Regions from separate parts of the Isoptericola dokdonensis DS-3 genome, predicted to be linked through region 4. Evidence: riboswitches for the same ligand, from Rfam matches in the RefSeq annotation. Region 4 holds a riboswitch; each other region holds the start of a gene.
The links. Region 4 has a riboswitch for S-adenosylmethionine ahead of I598_RS15670 (hypothetical protein). Riboswitches for the same ligand answer to the same signal wherever they lie in the genome.
Positions count from the first base shown of each region.

Region 1: another riboswitch for S-adenosylmethionine. It lies ahead of I598_RS12565 (methylenetetrahydrofolate reductase); the one in region 4 lies ahead of I598_RS15670 (hypothetical protein).
Region 2: another riboswitch for S-adenosylmethionine. It lies ahead of I598_RS10165 (aminotransferase class V-fold PLP-dependent enzyme); the one in region 4 lies ahead of I598_RS15670 (hypothetical protein).
Region 3: another riboswitch for S-adenosylmethionine. It lies ahead of I598_RS13000 (hypothetical protein); the one in region 4 lies ahead of I598_RS15670 (hypothetical protein).

Region 1 covers NZ_CP014209.1:2,695,484-2,700,121, reverse strand. The annotation lists gene I598_RS12570 (LuxR C-terminal-related transcriptional regulator) at 1-1,345, opposite strand, end outside; SAM riboswitch class I at 1,480-1,587, shown strand; gene I598_RS12565 (methylenetetrahydrofolate reductase) at 1,632-2,573, shown strand; gene metE (5-methyltetrahydropteroyltriglutamate--homocysteine S-methyltransferase) at 2,663-4,638, shown strand, end outside.
Region 2 covers NZ_CP014209.1:2,176,957-2,181,594, forward strand. The annotation lists gene I598_RS10160 (amidase) at 233-1,684, shown strand; gene I598_RS10165 (aminotransferase class V-fold PLP-dependent enzyme) at 1,710-3,137, opposite strand; SAM riboswitch class IV at 3,169-3,284, opposite strand; gene I598_RS10170 (rhodanese-like domain-containing protein) at 3,560-4,006, shown strand; gene I598_RS10175 (O-succinylhomoserine sulfhydrylase) at 4,075-4,638, shown strand, end outside.
Region 3 covers NZ_CP014209.1:2,796,220-2,800,857, forward strand. The annotation lists gene I598_RS12985 (M20 family metallopeptidase) at 1-1,152, shown strand, start outside; gene I598_RS18140 (helix-hairpin-helix domain-containing protein) at 1,189-1,677, shown strand; gene I598_RS12995 (putative quinol monooxygenase) at 1,681-1,983, opposite strand; SAM riboswitch class IV at 2,086-2,203, shown strand; gene I598_RS13000 (hypothetical protein) at 2,265-2,879, shown strand; gene I598_RS13005 (nuclease-related domain-containing DEAD/DEAH box helicase) at 2,942-4,612, shown strand; gene I598_RS13010 (SIMPL domain-containing protein) at 4,634-4,638, opposite strand, start outside.
Region 4 covers NZ_CP014209.1:3,416,894-3,421,531, reverse strand. The annotation lists gene I598_RS15680 (hypothetical protein) at 1-378, opposite strand, end outside; gene I598_RS15675 (diguanylate cyclase domain-containing protein) at 423-1,541, opposite strand; gene I598_RS15670 (hypothetical protein) at 1,671-2,390, opposite strand; SAM riboswitch class IV at 2,402-2,517, opposite strand; gene I598_RS15665 (hypothetical protein) at 2,609-2,797, opposite strand; gene I598_RS15660 (DUF1349 domain-containing protein) at 2,981-3,586, shown strand; gene I598_RS15655 (hypothetical protein) at 3,864-4,292, shown strand; tRNA gene I598_RS15650 (tRNA-Ala) at 4,394-4,466, opposite strand; gene I598_RS15645 (hypothetical protein) at 4,550-4,638, opposite strand, start outside.

The DNA of each region.
Region 1 (4,638 bases), 720 kb from region 4:
TCGCGGCGGGCAGCGGGGCGGAGAGGGCGCGGTGGGCCGCGTCGACGTCCCCGACCTCGACCGCGAGCCGGACCGCCTCCATGGCCCGCAGCAGGGCGACGGCGGTGGGGTCGCCGACCTCCCGGGTGCCCGCGACGACCTCCGCCGAGCCCTTGCCGCCCTGGACGAGCAGGGTCTCCAGGTAGGGGACGGCGGTGGCCGCGGTGCGGTCGTGCTCCCACTCGGCGCCGCGGACGGCGCGCTGCCGCAGCACGTGCTCGGCGATGAGCCGGTTGCGCAGCGTGCTGGTCTCGCGGCCCTCGGCGGTGGACACCTCGAGGCCGGCCCGCACCTGCCGCGCCTCGACAGGTCCGCTGAGACCTTCGGGGACGTCGCCGGACAGGGCGCGGCTGATCTCCTGGGTGACGCGCAGCCGCAGCGTGCTGCGCCCGGCGTGCTGGAGCTGCTCGGCGACGAGGGGCGGGTAGAGCGCGACGTGGTCGCGGTCGGCCTGCCGCAGGGTGCGCAGCAGGCCGTGACCGTCGAGCTGCTCGAGGACCGGCCAGGGCACGAGCCGCCGGGCGACGGTCGTGGTGACCGGTCCGGCGAGCGCCAGGACCTGGGCGGCGTGCAGCGTCTCGGTGTCGAGCCCGGCGGTGAGCCGGTCGACGGTGGCGGCCAGCGCGGGCGCCCAGAGCTCGCCGTGGGCCCGCCAGACGCCGTCCACGCGGACGAGGCGACCGCCGCGGCGCGCGGTGCGCGCGATGCCGGCGACGAAACCCGGCATCCCGCCGGATTTGGCATGGATGCGCCCGGCGGTCTCGGCGGCGAGGGGGCCGCCGACGACGCTCTCGGCGAGGCGCGCGGAGTCCTCGTAGGACAGCGGCGGCAGCTCGACCAGGTCGACCGGCGTGACGGAGGCGACGAGCCCGCGACCGTCGGAGGCCGGCAGCGCGGGCCGCGAGGTGGCGACGACGGGGAACGGGACCCGCCCCCAGGCGGCGACCAGCGCGCCGACGGAGTCCGCGTCGAGGTCGTCGACGTCGTCGACGAGGAGCACGAGGCGGCCGCCCTCGGCCTGTCGTTCGAGCGCGGTCACGTAGGTGGCGAGCAGCGACGGGCCGCGGGCGGGCCGCTCGACGCCCAGCGTGCTGACCGCGAGCGCCTCGAGCGGCCTGTCCTGGAGGGCACGGGCTCCGCGGACGGTCAGCAGCCGGTACCCGTCGTCGCCGAGCAGGTCGCCGACGCGGCGCAGGACGGCGGTGCGGCCGGCCCCGGGCAGGCCGGTCACGACGGTGCTGGTCCCCGCGCGGACGCCGTCGACGACGTCGGCGACGACGTGCTCGTGCAGCCGGGGCAGCGCCATGGGGTCATGCTAGGAAGGTCGGCGGGCTCGCGCCTGGTGAGTCGGTCGTCGCGCCGTCGTCGGAGAGCAGACACGGGCGTCTCACGATGTGGAGAGTGTTGTCCGCTGGTCGAACAGGCTCTAGAGTCGTCGCCAAGCCATCCAGAGCGGCCGAGAGTCCTGGCTCGACGACGCCGCAGCAACCCGTTCTCCGACGGAAGCCTCCCGAGGACGAAGGTGCTCAACACCAGGCCCGATGGAGTGACGCATGGTCGCAGAGGCACTACCGCACCCGCACCGTCCGACGGTGAGCTTCGAGCTCATGCCGCCGCGGCGGCCCGCCGCCGCGCCCAGGTTCTGGGAGACGGCCCGCCGTCTGGTCGACGCGCGGCCCGACTTCGTGTCGGTCACGTACGGCGCCGGCGGCGGTGACCGCGACACGGCACGCGACGTCGTCGCCACGCTCCTGGCCGGCACCTCCGTGCTGCCCGTCGCGCACCTCACCTGCGTCGGGGCGTCCCGCGAGGACGTCTCGGCGGTCATCGACACGTTCCTCGAGGCCGGGGTCCGCACCGTGCTCGCGCTGCGCGGGGACCCCCCGAAGGACCAGCCCGACTGGCGGCCTCCCGCCGACGGCGTGCACTCCTCGCTCGAGCTCATCGCCCTGCTGCGGGAGGTCGAGGCGCGCCGCTGCGAGTCCGACCCCTCCACGGCGCTGCGCGGTGCCGCCCGCCCCCTGACCATCGCCGTCGCCACGTTCGTCGACGGCAACGTCCAGGCCGGCACCACGCGCGCCCAGGAGGTGCAGCGCCTGCTGGAGAAGCAGCAGGCCGGGGCGTCCTTCGCCATCACCCAGCTGTTCTACGAGGCCACCTCGTACACCGACTTCGTCACTGCGGCCCGCGCGGCCGGGGTGACGATCCCGATCCTCGCCGGGCTGCTGCCCACGACGGACCCGCGCCGGCTCCGTCGCGTCGAGGAGCTCACCGGCGTCCGCGCGCCCCAGCACCTGCTGGACGCGCTCGACGCCCTGCCGGACGCCGAGGCGCAGCACGCCTACGGCACGGCCTACGGCACCGAGCTCGCCCAGCGCGTGCTCGACGCCGGCGCCCCCGGCCTGCACGTGTACACGTTCAACCAGTTCCGTCCCGCTCTGGACCTGCTCGAGGGTGTCAACCTCGGCGGTACGCCGTCCGACGGCGTCGACCTGGCCAGAAGGCCGTGGGTACCGAGCATCCCCGCAGTCTGACCCGCTGACCGCAGCGGCTCCCCGTCGTCCCCCGGGACGACGGTTGCCGTGGCGTACCCCGGCGGCGTCTACCCATCTGAGGAGAGCTCATGTCCACCAGCGTCACCCCCGTCCCTGCGTCCACGTCGCCCGCCTTCCCCGGCGGCACCGTCCTCGGCTACCCCCGCATCGGGCGGCGCCGCGAGCTCAAGCGCGCCGTCGAGGCGTTCTGGGCCGGGCGCACCACCGCCGCCGAGCTCGAGGCCACGGCCGCCGACCTGCGGCTCGCCACCGTGCAACGGCTCGTCGAGCTCGGGCTCGACCCGTCCGACGGCTCCGTGCCCGGGTCGTTCTCGTCCTACGACCAGGTGCTCGACGTCGTCGCGACGCTCGGCGCCGTGCCCGCCCGGTTCACCCCCCTCACCGACGCCGCGGGTCGGCTCGACGCCGCCGCCTACTTCACGGTGGCACGGGGCGCCGGCGACGACGCACCGCTCGAGATGACCAAGTGGTTCGACACGAACTACCACTACCTCGTGCCCGAGATCGGCCCGGACACCCCGATCTCGTTCGTCGACGACCGCTTCGTCGCCGCGTTCTCCGAGGCGCGCGCGGCGGGCGTGGTGACGCGCCCCGTCGTCGTCGGACCGGTGACGTTCCTCGCCCTGTCCAAGGCGGCCGACGGCGCCCCCGAGGGCTTCCGCCCGCTCGACCGGCTCGACGACGTCGTCGCCGCGTACGCCGACCTGCTGCGTGCGCTGGCCGCGGCCGGCGCCCCGTGGGTGCAGCTCGACGAGCCCGCCCTGGTCACCGACTCGGTCGACGTGGCGTTCCCCGAGCTGTCCGACGCCGTCGCCCGCGCCTACGGCGCGCTCGCGACCGACCTCACGGCCGGGACCGACCGGCCCGCGATCCTCGTCACGGCGCCGTTCGGCGACCTCCGGGGCGCGCCGCTGGCCGGCGGTGACGCGCGCGACGGCCTCGCGCTGCTCGCCGGCACCGACGTCGACGCGGTCGCGATCGACCTCGTCAAGGGCGCGGTGCCGACGGGCGCCGTCGCCGGGCTCGCGTCGAAGACCCTCGTGGCAGGCGTCGTCGACGGCCACAACGTGTGGCGGGCCGACCTCGCCGCGAAGCTCGACGTCGTGGATTCCCTCGCCGGCCTCGGTGCCGGTGCGGTCGCCGTCGGCACGTCCACGTCGCTGCTGCACGTCCCGCACGACGTCGACGACGAGGTGTTCGGCGGCCCGGGGACCCCGGGCACCGTGCTGGACCCGCGCCTGCGCGACTGGCTCGCGTTCGCCGACCAGAAGGTGGCCGAGGTCGTCACCCTCGCGCGCGCCGTCGTCGACGGCCGGGACGCCGTCGCCGACGCCCTCGCCGCGTCTTCCGCCGCCGTCGCGTCCCGCGCGACCGCCGAGGGCGTCGTCGTCCCGGCAGTCCGCGACCGTGCCGCCGCGCTCACCGACGACGACTTCGCCCGCGGCCCGTACGCCGAGCGCGCCGCGGCGCAGTCGGCGCGGCTGGACCTCCCCGCCCTGCCCACGACCACCATCGGGTCGTTCCCGCAGACGCCCGAGATCCGCCGCGCCCGCGCCCAGTGGACGAAGGGCCAGCTGTCGGACGCCGACTACACGACCGCCATGCGCGAGGAGGTCGCCCGGGTCGTGCGGATCCAGGAGGACCTCGGCCTCGACGTGCTCGTGCACGGCGAGCCCGAGCGCAACGACATGGTGCAGTACTTCGCCGAGCACCTCGACGGGTTCGCCGTCACGGCGAACGGCTGGGTGCAGTCGTACGGCTCGCGCTGCGTCCGCCCGCCGATCCTGTGGGGCGACGTGCAGCGCCCGGCCCCCATCACCGTCGAGTGGTCGGCGTACACCGCGTCGCTCACCGACAAGCCGGTCAAGGGCATGCTCACCGGTCCGGTGACGATCCTGGCCTGGTCGTTCGTCCGCGACGACCAGCCTCTCGGCGACACCGCGAACCAGGTCGGCCTCGCCCTCCGGGACGAGATCGCCGACCTGGAGGCCGCCGGCATCGGCATCGTGCAGGTCGACGAGCCCGCCCTGCGCGAGCTGCTGCC
Region 2 (4,638 bases), 1.2 Mb from region 4:
CCCGCGCGCTGACTCGCGCCGTCGTGTGCTGACTGGCCAAAGTTTGCGCTGACTCGCGCCGCCCTGCGCTGACTCGCGACGGACAGAGGTCGGGTGAGGGCGGGAGGGGTGCTCGCGAGAGCAGAGGGAGCGCAGCGACCGATTCATTCGAGCGAGCACCTCTCCCGCCCCCACCCGGCCGGACGCACCGACCGCACCGACCGCACCGACCGCACCGGTCTAGGGTCGAGAGATGGATGCCCTGCACGAGCAGACCGCTGTCGAGCTGCGCGACCGCCTGCGGGCGGGCGAGGTGACGCCGTCGGAGGTCACGGACCACTTCCTGGCGCGGATCGAACGCCGCAACGCCGAGCTGGGGGCGTTCTCCCTGGTCACTCCGGACGCTGCCCGCGAGCGAGCGGCGTCGCTCGACGCGGCACCCCACGGCACGTTGTGGGGCCTGCCGAGCGGCGACAAGGACCTGTGGGCGCGCGCGGGGGTGCCGACGGGGTTCGGGTCGCGGGCGCTGGCGGGGTTCGTGCCGGAGGTGTCGGACGACGTGGTCGACGACCTCGACGACGCGGGCCTGGTGAGCCTGGGGCGGACGACGGCGCCGGAGCTGGGGTTCCCCGCGTACACGGAGCCGCTGGCGGGTCCGGTGGCGCGGAACCCGTGGGACACGTCGCGGGGTGCGGGCGGGTCGAGCGGTGGTGCGGCCGTCGCGGTGGCGGCGGGGCTGCTGCCGTTCGCGCCGGGGTCGGACGGCGGGGGTTCGGTGCGGATCCCGGCGGCGGCGTGCGGGGTCGTGGGCCTCAAGCCGTCGCGGGGGCTGCTGCCGTCGGGCTCGGGCCAGGAGGCTCCGGGTGGGCTGGTGGTGAACGGCCCGTTGGCGCGGACGACGGCGGACGCGGCGCTGCTGCTGGAAGGGATGATCCGGCGTCGCCCCGACGGCGCCGCCGCGCACCGTTTCACGCTGCGCGCCCCGGTGGCGCACGCCGGGGCGTACCTGGCGGCGGCACAGCGTGGTGAGGTCGCGGGCCGGGACGACGACGGCGGGCGGTTCCGCCTGGGCGTCACGACCTGGTCGGCGTGGGACGACTACTACGACATCACGGTCGGGCCGGAGGCCCGGGCCGCCCTGGACGCGGGCGTGCAGGCGCTGGCCGGGCTGGGGCACGGCGTCGAGGGACACACGTGGGACCCGGCGCCGGAGTACGGCGACGCGTTCCGCACCCTGTGGATGGCGGGTGCGTCGGCGGTGCCGGTCGACGACGACGCGACGCTGGACCGGATGGAGCCGTTGACGGCCTGGCTGGTGCGGCGCGGGCGGGAGGTCCCGGCGCGCGAGCTGGTGGCGGCGCTGCGCACGCTGGTGGCGTTCGAGCGGCGGCTCGTCGCGGGGTTCGGCGACCTGGACGCGGTGGTGACGCCGGCGCTGGCGATGACGCCGCGCCCGGTGGGCTGGTTCGACCCCGAGGACCCGGACCGCAACTTCGTCCAGCAGTGCCAGTACACGCCGTTCACGTCGTGGTTGAACGTCGCGGGTCTGCCGGCGATCACGGTGCCGGCGCACTGGACCGCCGACGGGCTGCCGATGGGGGTGCAGATCATCGGGCGTCCGGGCGGGGAGGCGGCGCTGCTGGCGATCGCCGCCCAGCTCGAGGACGTGCTGCGCTGGCCGGAGAAGCACCCGCCCGTCTGGTAGCCGGTCGGCTTCGCCCCCCGGCAGGTCAGTCGGGCAGGCAGCCGACGGCGTCCTCGGCGCCCAGCGCGGCGGTCGCGAGCAGACCTTCCAGGCCGGAGCCCTCGGGCACGGGACGCGGGTCGTCCACCACGATCCACAGCCCGTCGACGACGTCGTAGCGCGCCTGCGGGCCGTCGGCGACGAGGGCCGCGACGGCGGCGACGAGCCGTTCGACCTCCTCGCCGGCGGTGCCGACGCCGACGGAGGCACGCACGGCGCCACCGTCGAGGCCAAGCCGGGCGAGCAGCGGATGGGCGCAGAACCGGCCGTCGCGCACACCGATGCCGTGCTCGGCGGACAGGTAGGCGGCGACGAGGCCCGCGTCGCAGCCGGCGACGGTGAAGGTCACCACGCCGACGGTGTCGGCGGCGTCGGGCCACAGGTGCACGACGTCGACGCCGTCGATGGCGCCGAGCCCGGCGACGAGACGACGGCGCAGCGCGTCCTCGTGCTCGCGCAGCTCGTCGGGGTCGACCTCGGCGAGGGCCTGGCAGGCGGCCGCGAGCGAGACGGCGCCGAGCACGTTGGGCGACCCGGCCTCGTGGCGGGCGGGGGCGTCGTGCCACTCGGTGGCGTCGGTGCGAACGCGGCGCACGGCGCCACCGCCCGCGAGGTAGGGGGTGCCGGTGTCGAGCCAGTCGCGGCGGCCGACCAGCGCGCCGCCGCCGAACGGCGCGTACGTCTTGTGCCCGGAGAACGCGACGTAGTCGACGCCCGTGGCCTCCAGCGAGAAGCGGCGGTGCGGCACGAGCTGGGCGCCGTCGAGGAGGAGGCGGGCGCCGTGGTCGTGCGCGGCGGCGACGAGCGCGGCGACGTCGAGCGCCTCGCCGGTGACGTTGGACGCCCCGGTGACGGAGAGCAGCGCGTACCCGCGGCCCGCTGCGGCCCCGGCGGCCAGCTCGTCGCGCAACGCCTGCACGGTGGCCGCGGCGGTGTCCCGCCCGGTGACGACGGTCGCGTCGGCCTCGCGCTGCCAGGGCAGGAAGTTCGCGTGGTGCTCCACGTCGAGGACGAGGACGCGGCCGGGCGTGCCGTCGGTGGCGGCGGGCACGCAGCCGGCGAGCAGGTTGAGCGCGTCGGTGGTGTTGCGCACGACGATCGTGACGTCGTCCTCGCGGGCGCCGACGAAGTCGCCGATGGTGCGTCGTGCCTGCTCGTAGAGGGCGGTGGAGACCTGCGAGAGGTATCCGGCGCCGCGGTGCACGGAGGCGTACAGCGGGAGGGTGGCGGCGACGCGGTCGGCGACGGCCTGCAGGGCCGGGGCGGAGGCCGCGACGTCGAGGTTCGCGTAGGGGACGCGGCGGCCGTCCACGAGCGGCGCGAGGGTGTCGTGCCCGGTGACGGGCAGGACGGGGGCGTGGTCGGCGACGGTGTCGACCTGCGTACAGGCGGGGGCCTCGGTGAGCGTGGTCATGGCGGTACCTCCTGTGGTCCGGGGAGGTGCCTCCCCGCGCTTGCCCGACGCCGGTCGACGTCGTGCCTGGTCGTCACCCGGGGCACCCCGCCGCGAGGGGAGGGTTGCCGGCCAGCGAGCCGGGGCTTCGCGCTGGCGCTCATGACCTGGCATCCATGCTGCGGCGCCACCTTGCCGTCGTCAAGCCTTGGGACGGGTGTCTCACGATGCGGGCGATGAGCGCCCGCATGCTCGCTCTGCGAGACACCCGTCCCGCAGAGCGGGACCGCTGTCGTACGATCGCCGTGACCATCCCGAGCGGCCGAGTGACGTGGCACGACGACGCCGCAGCAACCCCGCGGGACCGGGCACCGCCGTCGACGCGACGCGAGGCCGGGGACCGGGCGCGGGTGCTACCGCCACGACCGATGGAGGAGTGCGCGATGACCGCGACCGTGCAGGCTCGGCCCGCCGAGGGCTACGCCGGAGACATCACCCCGCAGCAGGCGTGGGACCTGCTCGCCGGATCCCCCGACGCCGTGCTCGTCGACGTCCGCACCGAGGGCGAGTGGCGCCTGATCGGCGTGCCCGACGTCGCGGAGCTCGGCAAGCAGGTCGTCCTCACCCAGTGGGTCACGGCCGACGGCCGCCCCAACCCGGGCTTCCTCACCGAGCTCGCGGCCGCGGGGGTCGCGGGTGACGGCCCCGTCGTGTTCCTGTGTCGGTCCGGCCAGCGCTCCATCGGCGCGGCCCGCCTGGCGACGTCGGCCGGGATCGCGCCGTCGTACAACGTGCTCGAGGGCTTCGAGGGCGCGCCGGGTCTGGACGGCCTGCGCACCCGCGAGGGCTGGAAGGTCGCCGGCCTGCCCACCACGGAGTACCGGCCGTGACCCGCGTCGAGATCCCCACCGGACCGGGCGCGAACCCCGAGCTCGTCGGCGGGTCCGGTCGCGGCCCGCTGCCCGACACCGTGCGCCCCGCCACCCTGGCCGTGCGCGGCGGGCACCGCCGCTCCGACTTCAACGAGACCTCCGAGGGCCTGTTCCTCACGCAGGGCTACGTCTACGACTCGGCGGCCGACGCCGAGGCCGCGTTCAGCGGCGACCACTCGCGGTTCGTGTACTCCCGCTACGGCAACCCCACGGTCCGCACGTTCGAGGAGCGGCTGCGGCTCGTCGAGGGCGCCGAGGCCTGCTACGCGACGGCGTCCGGCATGTCCGCGGTGTTCACCACGCTCGCCGCGCTGGTCTCGGCCGGGTCGCGCATCGTCTCGGCCCGCGCGCTGTTCGGCTCCACCAACGTCATCTACTCCGAGATCCTCGCCAAGTGGGGCGTGCAGGTCGACCTCGTGGACGGGCACGTCGAGTCCCAGTGGGAGGAGGCGCTCTCCACCCCCGCCGACGTCGTGTTCTTCGAGACGCCGTCGAACCCCATGCAGGACCTCGTGGACATGCGGCGCGTGTGCGACCTCGCGCACGCCGCCGGTGCCGTCGTCGTCGTCGACAACGTGTTCGCCACCCCG
Region 3 (4,638 bases), 620 kb from region 4:
CGCACCCTGCACGCCCACCCGGAGACGGCGTTCGAGGAGCACGACAGCGCGCGGCTGCTCGTCGACCTGCTCGGCCGGCACGGCATCGCGGCCGAGACGGGGACCGGCGGGGTCGCGACGGCGTTCCGCGCGACGCTCGGACCGGGCGGTGGCCCGACGATCGCGATCTGCGCCGAGTACGACGCCCTGCCGGAGATCGGCCACGCGTGCGGCCACAACGTCATCGCGGCGGCGGGCGTCGGCGCGTTCCTCGCGCTCAAGGACGTCCTGCAGGCCACGGACGCCCCCGCCGGCCGGGTCGTGCTGCTCGGCACCCCGGCCGAGGAGGGCCACACCGGCAAGGAGGTCCTCGCCCGCGCCGGGGCGTTCGACGACGTCGACGCGGCGATCATGGTGCACCCGTACGGCGCGGACGTCGCCGACCAGGTGTGGCTCGGCCGCCGGCTGCTCACCTGGACGTTCACCGGCCGCAGCGCGCACGCCTCCGCGCAGCCCTTCATGGGCCGCAACGCGCTCGACGCCGCGAACCTCGCGTACGCGGGCGTCGGGCTGCTGCGCCAGCAGCTGCCGCCGTCGGACCGGGTGCACGCCATCATCACCGACGGCGGCACCCGCCCCAGCGTCATCACCGAGCGGGCCGTCGTGCGGCTGTACGCCCGCTCGAAGTACCCGGACACGCTGCGTGACCTGTCGCGACGCCTCGACGACGTCGCCCGCGGGGCCGCGCTCATGACCGGCACCGACGTGAAGATCGGCTGGGACGACGGCGCCCACCCGTCGCTCCCGGTGCGCACCAACGCTGCGCTCACCGCCCGCTGGGTGGCCGCGCAGCAGCGGCGCGGCCGCGACGTGCTGCCCGCCGGCGTGGTGTCCGAGACCCTGGCGGCCTCCACCGACTTCGGCAACATCAGCTTCCGGGTGCCGGGCATCCACCCGCTCATCAAGGTCGCCGACCCGGCCGTCGCGCTGCACACCAAAGACTTCGCCGCCGCCGCCGGCTCCGCCCGCGCGGTGGCCGCCGCCGTCGACGGCGCCGCCGGGCTGGCACTCACCGCGCTCGACTACCTGTGCGACGACGGCCTCCGCGCCGCCGTCGACGACGAGTTCTCCGCCGCCGGCGGGTCGATCGACGTGCCCTCCTACTTCGACTGACCGGCGCACAGGCCGCGTCCGTGCGAGCGTGGACGCATGACCTCCGAGAAACAGCTCCGCCAGGCCGCCCTCGCGCTGCCCGACGTCGTCGAGTCCGAGGGTGCCTTCCGGGTGCACGACGTCGTGTTCGTCTCGGCCGTACCGGGCATCGGGATCCAGCTCGCGCTCGACGCGGCGGACGCCGAAGCCCTGCTCGGACAGATCGGCGGCGCCGAGGAGTCGCCCGGCGGCGTCGCGGTGGGCCTCGACGACCTCGATGGGCAGCAGCTCAACCACTGGGTGCGGCGCGCCTGGCTCGCGTGCGCTCCGCACGAGCTCGTCGAGACGGTGGTGGCGGCGGACTCCGCCGCGCCCGGGTCGGTCGGCGACCTGCCGGCCACCATCGGGCGGCCCGCGACCCGGGCGCTCGCGGGCGCCGGGATCACGACGCTCGCGGCGGTCGCCGAACGCTCCGACGGGGACCTGCTGGCGTTGCACGGCGTCGGGCCGCGTGCCGTGCGCCTGCTGCGCGAGGCGATCGGCTGAGGCTCAGCCCCGCAGCGGTGAGCCCGCGACGGTGAAGTCGAACCCGCCGAACTCCCCGGACAGCAGCGGGCGGGCAGCGGCGATGGACTCCTGGACCGCCGGCAGCTCCAAGGAGTCGCGGTGCGCCGCCGCGGACGTCCACAGCTCGGCGACGAACACGGTGTCCGGGTGGTCGTCGTGGGTGCCGACCTCGTAGAGCAGGCAGCCCGCGGCCGCGAGCTCGGGGCTGCGCCGCGTGAGGTGCGCGACGAGCTCGTCCCGCCGCCCGGGGGCCGTACCGAGGGTGCCGACGTTGGCGTAGGTCATGCGCACGACCGTAGCCCCGCCGTCCGACACCGCGCCCGACCAGGTGCGTGCCGCCACGGCCGAGTTGCCAGGTCACCGACCCGTCGGGTAGACATCTGCCCAGGTCACGAGCGACCGGCAACACGCCCTCCGCGTGCCGGTCCGGCAACCGCGCCCCTCGCGCACGGTGCCCCAGGAGGAAGACCCGCCCCGCGCCGACAGGCGCAGGGAAGAGCGAGGTCGACGTCACCTCGGAGCGCTCCGGCGCACCGACGTCGTCGGCCCCTGACCCGGGAGCCCGCATGTCCTTCACGTTCCGCACCCCGCACGGCACCGTCCACGAGGTCGACGCCGACGACCCGTGCCGCACCGCCCTCAGCTCGGTCGGCGAGCTCGTCTGCCCCGTCCACACCGGGGTCCAGCGGCCGCGGTCCCGGCGCTCCTGCACGGCGGCAGTCCGGGCGCACCGGCTCTGCCAGGTCTGCCTTCGTGCCACCGTGCCCCTGCGGAACTTCAAGGACGCGCAGCGGCACGTCTGCGACGACTGCCTGCGTCTCGATCGGGAGGTCGCCGCCGCGCGCGGTGGGAGCCCGCTGGTCACGACGATCCAGGGCGAGAGCCTGACGCGCCGCACCACCGCCCACGCCACGCTCGCGTTCGGGGACCTATGGGTAGGCGCGGTGGCGGGCGGACTGCCGGTGTTCGTCCTCGACGACCACGCGCCGTACTGGGGTGCCGTGCCCTCGCGCGGTGGTGTCGTCACCGTGGCCCGTACGGCGGCCGTCCGCTTCGCCTGGTTCGACGACTGGCGTCGTCGCCCGTGGGACGGGGCCGAGCAGCGCCGTCGGCACCTCGCCTGGGCGAGGGCCGTGCACCCGACCAGCAGTCTCGCGCAGCACCCGGGTGAAATCCGGTGACGGCGGCGACCGTTCCCTGGCGCACGCGTGACGCGGACAAGGGAATCCGGTACGAAGTGGGCATGGTGCGCCTCCTCCCGCCCGACCCCCGGTTCCCCGACGACGGCGGCGCCGAGCGCGCCGTGTGGGAGGCGCTCGCGGACGCGCTGCCGGACGGCGCCGCCCTGTTCCACGGCGTCCACCTGCAGGAGGGCGCACAGGAGTACGAGATCGACGTGCTCGTCGCCTGGCCCGGGGTCGGGATCGCCGCGATCGAAGTCAAGGGCGGGTACGTCGACCGGGTCGACGGCGCCTGGTACCAGGGCAGCGGGGACGCGCGGCACCGCATCGACCCCGTCGCGCAGGTGCAGGGCGCCCGCCACGCCCTGCAGGCGCTGCTGCGCGAGCGCGGCGACCTGGCGGCGTCGTCCCGCACCGCGCACCTCGTCGCGTTCCCGCACCGGTACGTGCCGGGCGACTGGCAGACGCTCGACCTGCCCCGCGACATGCTGGTCGACCGGGGCGACCTCGAGTCACCCGGTCAGGTCGCGGCGCGCGTCAAGCACGCGATCGAACGGCACGGGCAGGGGCACTTCCCGCTCGACGACCTCGGCGTCGACGAGCTCGCCACGTCCCTCGCCGGCGGTTTCCCCGGCCACGCCGAGCACCTCACCCGTGCGCTCGAGCACGAGACCTGGCTCGAGCAGATGACCCGCGACCAGTCCCGCGTCCTCGACCTGTTCGCCCAGGTGCGGCGCCTGCGCGTCGTCGGCGGCGCCGGGTCCGGCAAGACGTACCTCGCGCTGGAGCAGGCCCGACGCCGCACCCGCGCCGGGGAGCGGGTCGCCCTGCTCTGCTACTCCCGCGGCCTCGGCCGCTACCTCGAACGGATCACCGCCACCTGGCCAGCGCGGGAACGACCCGCCTACGTCGGGCTCTTCCACGACCTGCCCCGCAGCTGGGGCGCCACCGGCGGCCGCGACGACGACCCTGACTACTGGGAGCGCGACCTGCCGCTCGAGCTCGGCCGCCTCGCCGGCGAGCGCGGGCCGGACGACCTGTTCGACGCCGTCGTCGTCGACGAGGCGCAGGACTTCGGCGACCTGTGGTGGCCGTCGCTGCTGCGCTGCCTGCGCGACCCCGACCACGGCGGCCTCACCGTCTTCCTCGACGACGCGCAGCGCGTCTTCCCCCGCGACGGGCAGGCACCCCTCGACCTCGTGCCCGTCACCCTCGACGAGAACCTGCGCTCCACCAAGCAGATCGCCCACGTGTTCGGCGCGCTCTCACCCGACCGCGTGCGACCGCGCGGCCTCGACGGCGCCCCCGTGCGGATCGTCGACGTCCCCGCCGACCGTGCCCTCGATGCGGCCGACGACGCCGTCGAGGCGCTCCTCGACGAAGGCTGGGAACCCGGCCAGGTCGCGCTCCTCGCCACCGGCCGGCGGCACCCCGAGCAGATCAACGTCGTCGGCACGTCCGGCCACGCCGCCTACTGGGACGACTTCTTCGCCGGGACCGACGTGTTCTACGGGCACGTCCTCGGGTTCAAGGGCCTCGAACGGCAGGTCGTCGTGCTCGCCGTCAACGGCGTCCGCGACGCCGCCCGGGCGCGAGAGATGCTCTACACCGGGCTCTCCCGCGCGCGGACGCTGCTCGTCGTCGTCGGCGACCGGTCGTGGATCGAGGACGTCGGCGGGGAGGGTGTGCGCAAGCGGCTCGCCAAGGCCGAGGTGTGGGACGGCACGGCGTGAGCGCGGCCGGGTGCGCGGAGCTCAGG
Region 4 (4,638 bases):
GACGGCGACCTGGACGCCGAGCCGCCGCAGCTCGTCCGCAGCGCCGCGCGGGGACACCGTCTCGCCGACGAGCAGCGCGGGCGCACCCAGCGACTCGGCGGCCGCGGCCTGGATGGCGCGGACGGCGGCGTCGTCGGACCCGGGGGCGGCGAGGACGGCGACCGGGGACCGCTCGAACACCTGCTGGCTCGCGGTGAGGGCGAGCTCGGCGGGGTCCTCAGCGGACAGCAGCATCGTGTGGCCGTCGGGCTGCCGGACGACCGTGGCGACCGCCGGGTCACCGGTCGGGTTGGGGGCCTCCTGCGGACCGCACCCGCTCAGGGTGAGAGCGAGGACCAGCAGGGCGGGAAGGACGAATCGGACGTTCCGTGCACGCACACCACCCATCCTTGCGCATCGGGAGCGTCGGGTCGATGCCCTGGTCAGCGGGCCCGGCGGGACGGCAGGCTCGGAGCGCCGGCGGGCGGCCCCTCGACGCGCACGGAGTCGCTGAAGGACCGGTCGGCCTCCCGGGTCGGCGGCGCGGGCGGGGGTGGAGGCGGAGGCGGCGTCCCTGCCGGGCTCCTCTTCGCGACCTCCCCGGCCCCGGCCCGGACGGTCAGGTCGTCACCGGTGGCCAGTCGCGCCTCGGCCTCGCGGACGAGCCGCTCGGGGTCACCGGAACCCTCCGCGGACCACACCACGGACGAGCGCAGGTCCGGCCAGACCAGGGCGTCGAGGTGGGCGGGCGGCTCCATGACCCGGGCGAGCACGTACCGGCGCAGCTGGTCCGCGGACGCCGCCGCGTGCACGTCGTCCATGGGCGGCAGGATCGCGAGGACGGCGAACCGGTCCCCGTCGACGCGCCCGGCCTCGCAGCCGCGCGGCAGGTCGTCCCGCAACCGCGCGCCGAGCTCGGTGAGGACGGCGTCGCCCGTGGCCAGGCCGTGCCGCGCGTTGAGCCGCGACATGCCCGCGACGTCCAGCAGGACGACGACGACCCGCGTCCCGCCGCCACGCACGAGCTCGCAGCGCCGCCCCAGGGAGTGCCACGTGGCGGCCCGGGCGGGCAGCCGGGTCTGCGGGTCCACCGAGGACCGCTCCGCGAGCGCCGCCACGAGGGACCGCATGAGATCGGCCGTCCCCGCGCCCGCCCACGTCGGCCCGGCGACGAGGACGTCGTCGTAGCGGTGCTCCTCGGTGCGCTCCATGGCGCGCGTCGCGACGGCGGAGACGGCCTCGTCGGGACGCACGACCATCGGCTCCCAGTGGGTGACCGTCGCGACAGGCCGGCGCTCCAGGACGGCGCGCCCGTACCCGAGACGTCCGGTCAGCGCGGCGGCGAGACCGGCGCGCATCACCATGCCGACCCGGTCGGACTCCTCGTCCTCGACGACGACGCAGGTCACCTCGGGGTTGCGGAACATCACCTCGAGCTGCCCCACGGGCATGGAGGACCCGACGACGGTGAGGGGTTGCGCGAGGTCGGACACGACCCCGGCGAGCCGCACGCCGCCGCGGAGCTGCCGGTGCCGGGCCACCTGGCTGATCTCGTCATGCACGGCGTCAGTATGGTGACGCCGTTCCGGACATGTCGGGCGAAATCGGCATCCGCGGCGACTGTTCGGCGAGTGTTCACGGTCGTTCACCCGCGCGTCATCAGTCGTGGTCGGCAGGCGCCGGGCCACACGTCACCGGACCGGCCGCTCGGCCTCCACGACCTGCCGGACCGCGGTGAGGACGGCACGCGGGGCGGCGACGGCCTCGCGCGCCACCCGCTCCAGGTCCCTCCGGGCACGGCGGCGCCGGGCGTCCTTCTCCGCAGCACGCAGCGTGCGAGCCAGCGGGACGACGTCGGCGAGGACGACGGAGCGCGCGTCGTGACCGGCGGGGTCGAGCGCCGCCAGCCAGCGCGCGAACCGGGCGACGCGCGCCTCGGGCTCCGCGACGAGGACGTCGCGCCGACGCAGGTCGCCGACCAGGACGAGCTCGCGTGGCGGGCGCCCGGCCTCCTGCTCGACCAGCCGCACCAGGCCGTACGCACGCGCCTGCACGAAGACCCGCTCCAGCAGCGACCGCCGGTACCGGTGCGCCTCGCGGATCGGCTCCCAGTCCGGGTCGGACTCGTCGTGCAACCCGCCCCACCGCGCCGTGCCCCGCGGGAACCGCCCCGCCGTCGTCCCACCCGGCAACCTGGCCCGCCGGGCGACCTCGGTGTCGACCGCACGGCAGCCGTCGCACAGCGTCTGCGAGAGCCGGCCGATGCCGACGGGCCACGTCCCCACCAGGCAGGCGGTGCACAGGTGGTCGCCGGTCGTCGAGGCGATGCCGTGGCGTCGCAGTCTCGCGGTCTCGGCGGACGGCCGGACCGGCTCGACGAAGCCGTCGAGGTCGAGGGTGTAGTCGGACATCGAGAGTTCTCCCTTCGCTCTTCCCGCCACGGTCGTGGCGGGCCGGTCTTCCTCCTGGGGCACCGTGCGCGAGGGGCGCGGTTGCCGGACCAGCACGCGGAGGGCGTGTCGCTGGTCGCTCGTGACCTGGGGAGAATGTAGCCGATCGCTCCGACACACGCCGCCGGACGACGCGCCCGCGTCGGTGCGGGCCCGCGACGTCGACGACATCGGGTGGGTCAGGCGGCGTTCGCGTTCCCGTCCGCGTCGTCGTCGCGCTCCTGGGTGCCGGCCGACGGCGCGGCCTGCCGGTGGTGGAGCCCGTCCGCCTCGTCGAGGTCGGAGTACCGCGGGTGCGGGTCGTCCCCGACCAGCTTGCCGACGACGGCACGGAGGGCGCGGTGCAGAGAACGGGAAAGCGCTGACATCACTCCGAATGATGCCAGGGGCACCGGTTCGCGGCACGTCGAACCCGCTCGGCCGTCCGAGCCCTGAGTCGCTCATCAGGGCACGCCCACCCGACCGCCCGAGTCGTCCCTCGCGACGAGCCGATGGCATCCTGGCTGGCGGCCGGCCCACCAGCACCGACCCCTTCACTGCCGAGGAGTTCCATGTCCGCTCTCGCCGTCCCCCCGCTCCCCTTCACGCTCGTCCCGTCCCGGGTCCCGTGGAAGATCGTCGGCACCGACGGGGTCCGGGCCTCCGCGGAGCCGGGCACCGACATCTTCGTCCCGCCGTTCCCCGACCAGCCCGCCAAGCTCGACGCGGCCACCCTGCTGGGCGAGGCGCCACAGGGCGACTTCCAGCTCAGCGCGCGCGTCACCGTCGGGTTCCGGGCGACGTTCGACGCAGGGGTGCTGCTCGTCTGGCACGACGAGCAGCACTGGGCGAAGCTGTGCTTCGAGGCCGCGCCGAACGGCTCGCCGACGGTGGTGTCGGTGGTCAACCGCACGGTCTCCGACGACGCCAACGCCTTCACCGTCGTCGGCGCGACCGCCTGGCTGCGCATCAGCCGGGTCGACGGCATCTACCTGTTCCACGCCTCCCACGACGGGCGCACCTGGGACATGGTGCGCATCTTCGGGCTCGACTCGCACGGCTCGACACCACAGGTCGGGTTCGAGGTGCAGTCACCGACCGGCGACGGCTGCGAGGTCACCTTCGACGAGATCACCTTCGCACCGACGAGGCTGACCGATCCGCGCGACGGTTCCTGACGCCGCGCAGTGCGCGAACGCCGACGATACGATGGCGAAGTTCTGTGGACGACACGGCGTGCGGCACCGAACCACCTGGTCCGACCGGCCCGTTCTCGCCGGGGTCCCTCCCCGGCCACGATTGCCTCGCACTGGACCCGGCATCAGGAGCGTTCCCATGAGACGTAGTCACCGTTCCGCGCGTCACGTCCGCACTCCGCTGCCTGCAGTGGGTGCGGCACTCGTTCTGCTGGCAGTAGTTGCGCTTCCCACGTCGGCCCAGGCTGAAGAACCCTCCGTGGTGACCTGCACGGGCGAGGCGGACCAGCACTACTCCCCCGGCCTGACCCTGACGTCCCGGCCGACATCGGTCAGCAGCTCGTTCGAGTACGACTGCCTCGGTTCCGCCGAGGTGACCGCGGTGTCATCCGGGTTCGGCCCCATCACTGTGGAGGCAGGTTGCCTGCTGGGGGATCTCGGCGGCACCTCGAGCCTCACCTACCACTGGGACGACGACACCACGAGCACCTTCGAGAACACCTACATCGTCACCCGACCGCTCGGCCAGACGATCGTCAGCGCCACGGGAGAGATCACCTCCGGCAGGTTCGCCGGCAGCACAGCCCAGTCCCTGATCGTCTACATCGCGCCGGCGCTCACCGGCTGTCTCACCTCGAGCGGGGTGTCCAGCGTCGAGGGGATCGCGTCCTTCACGGTGCTCGGCTGAGCGGTGCCGAGTGCTCCAGCACCCGAGAGCGGGTGGCCGACGGGACCAGCCGCAGCAACGACGAAGGGCCGGGATCATGATGATCCCGGCCCTTCTCACGGTGGAGCTAGGGGGATTCGAACCCCCGACCTTCTCATTGCGAACGAGACGCGCTACCAACTGCGCCATAGCCCCGTGGAGCGGTTGCAAGATTAGCACCCCCGCCGGGCCTGGGACCAAATCGGCCCGGCGCGGCCCGGCGTGACGTGCGTCGCAGGTCAGCCCGCTGCGCGGCGGCGGGCGAGGATCTGCTCGAGCGGGAGGCCGAGGGTCTCGGTGCGAGGCCGGGGCTCGTCCCCCGCCAGGG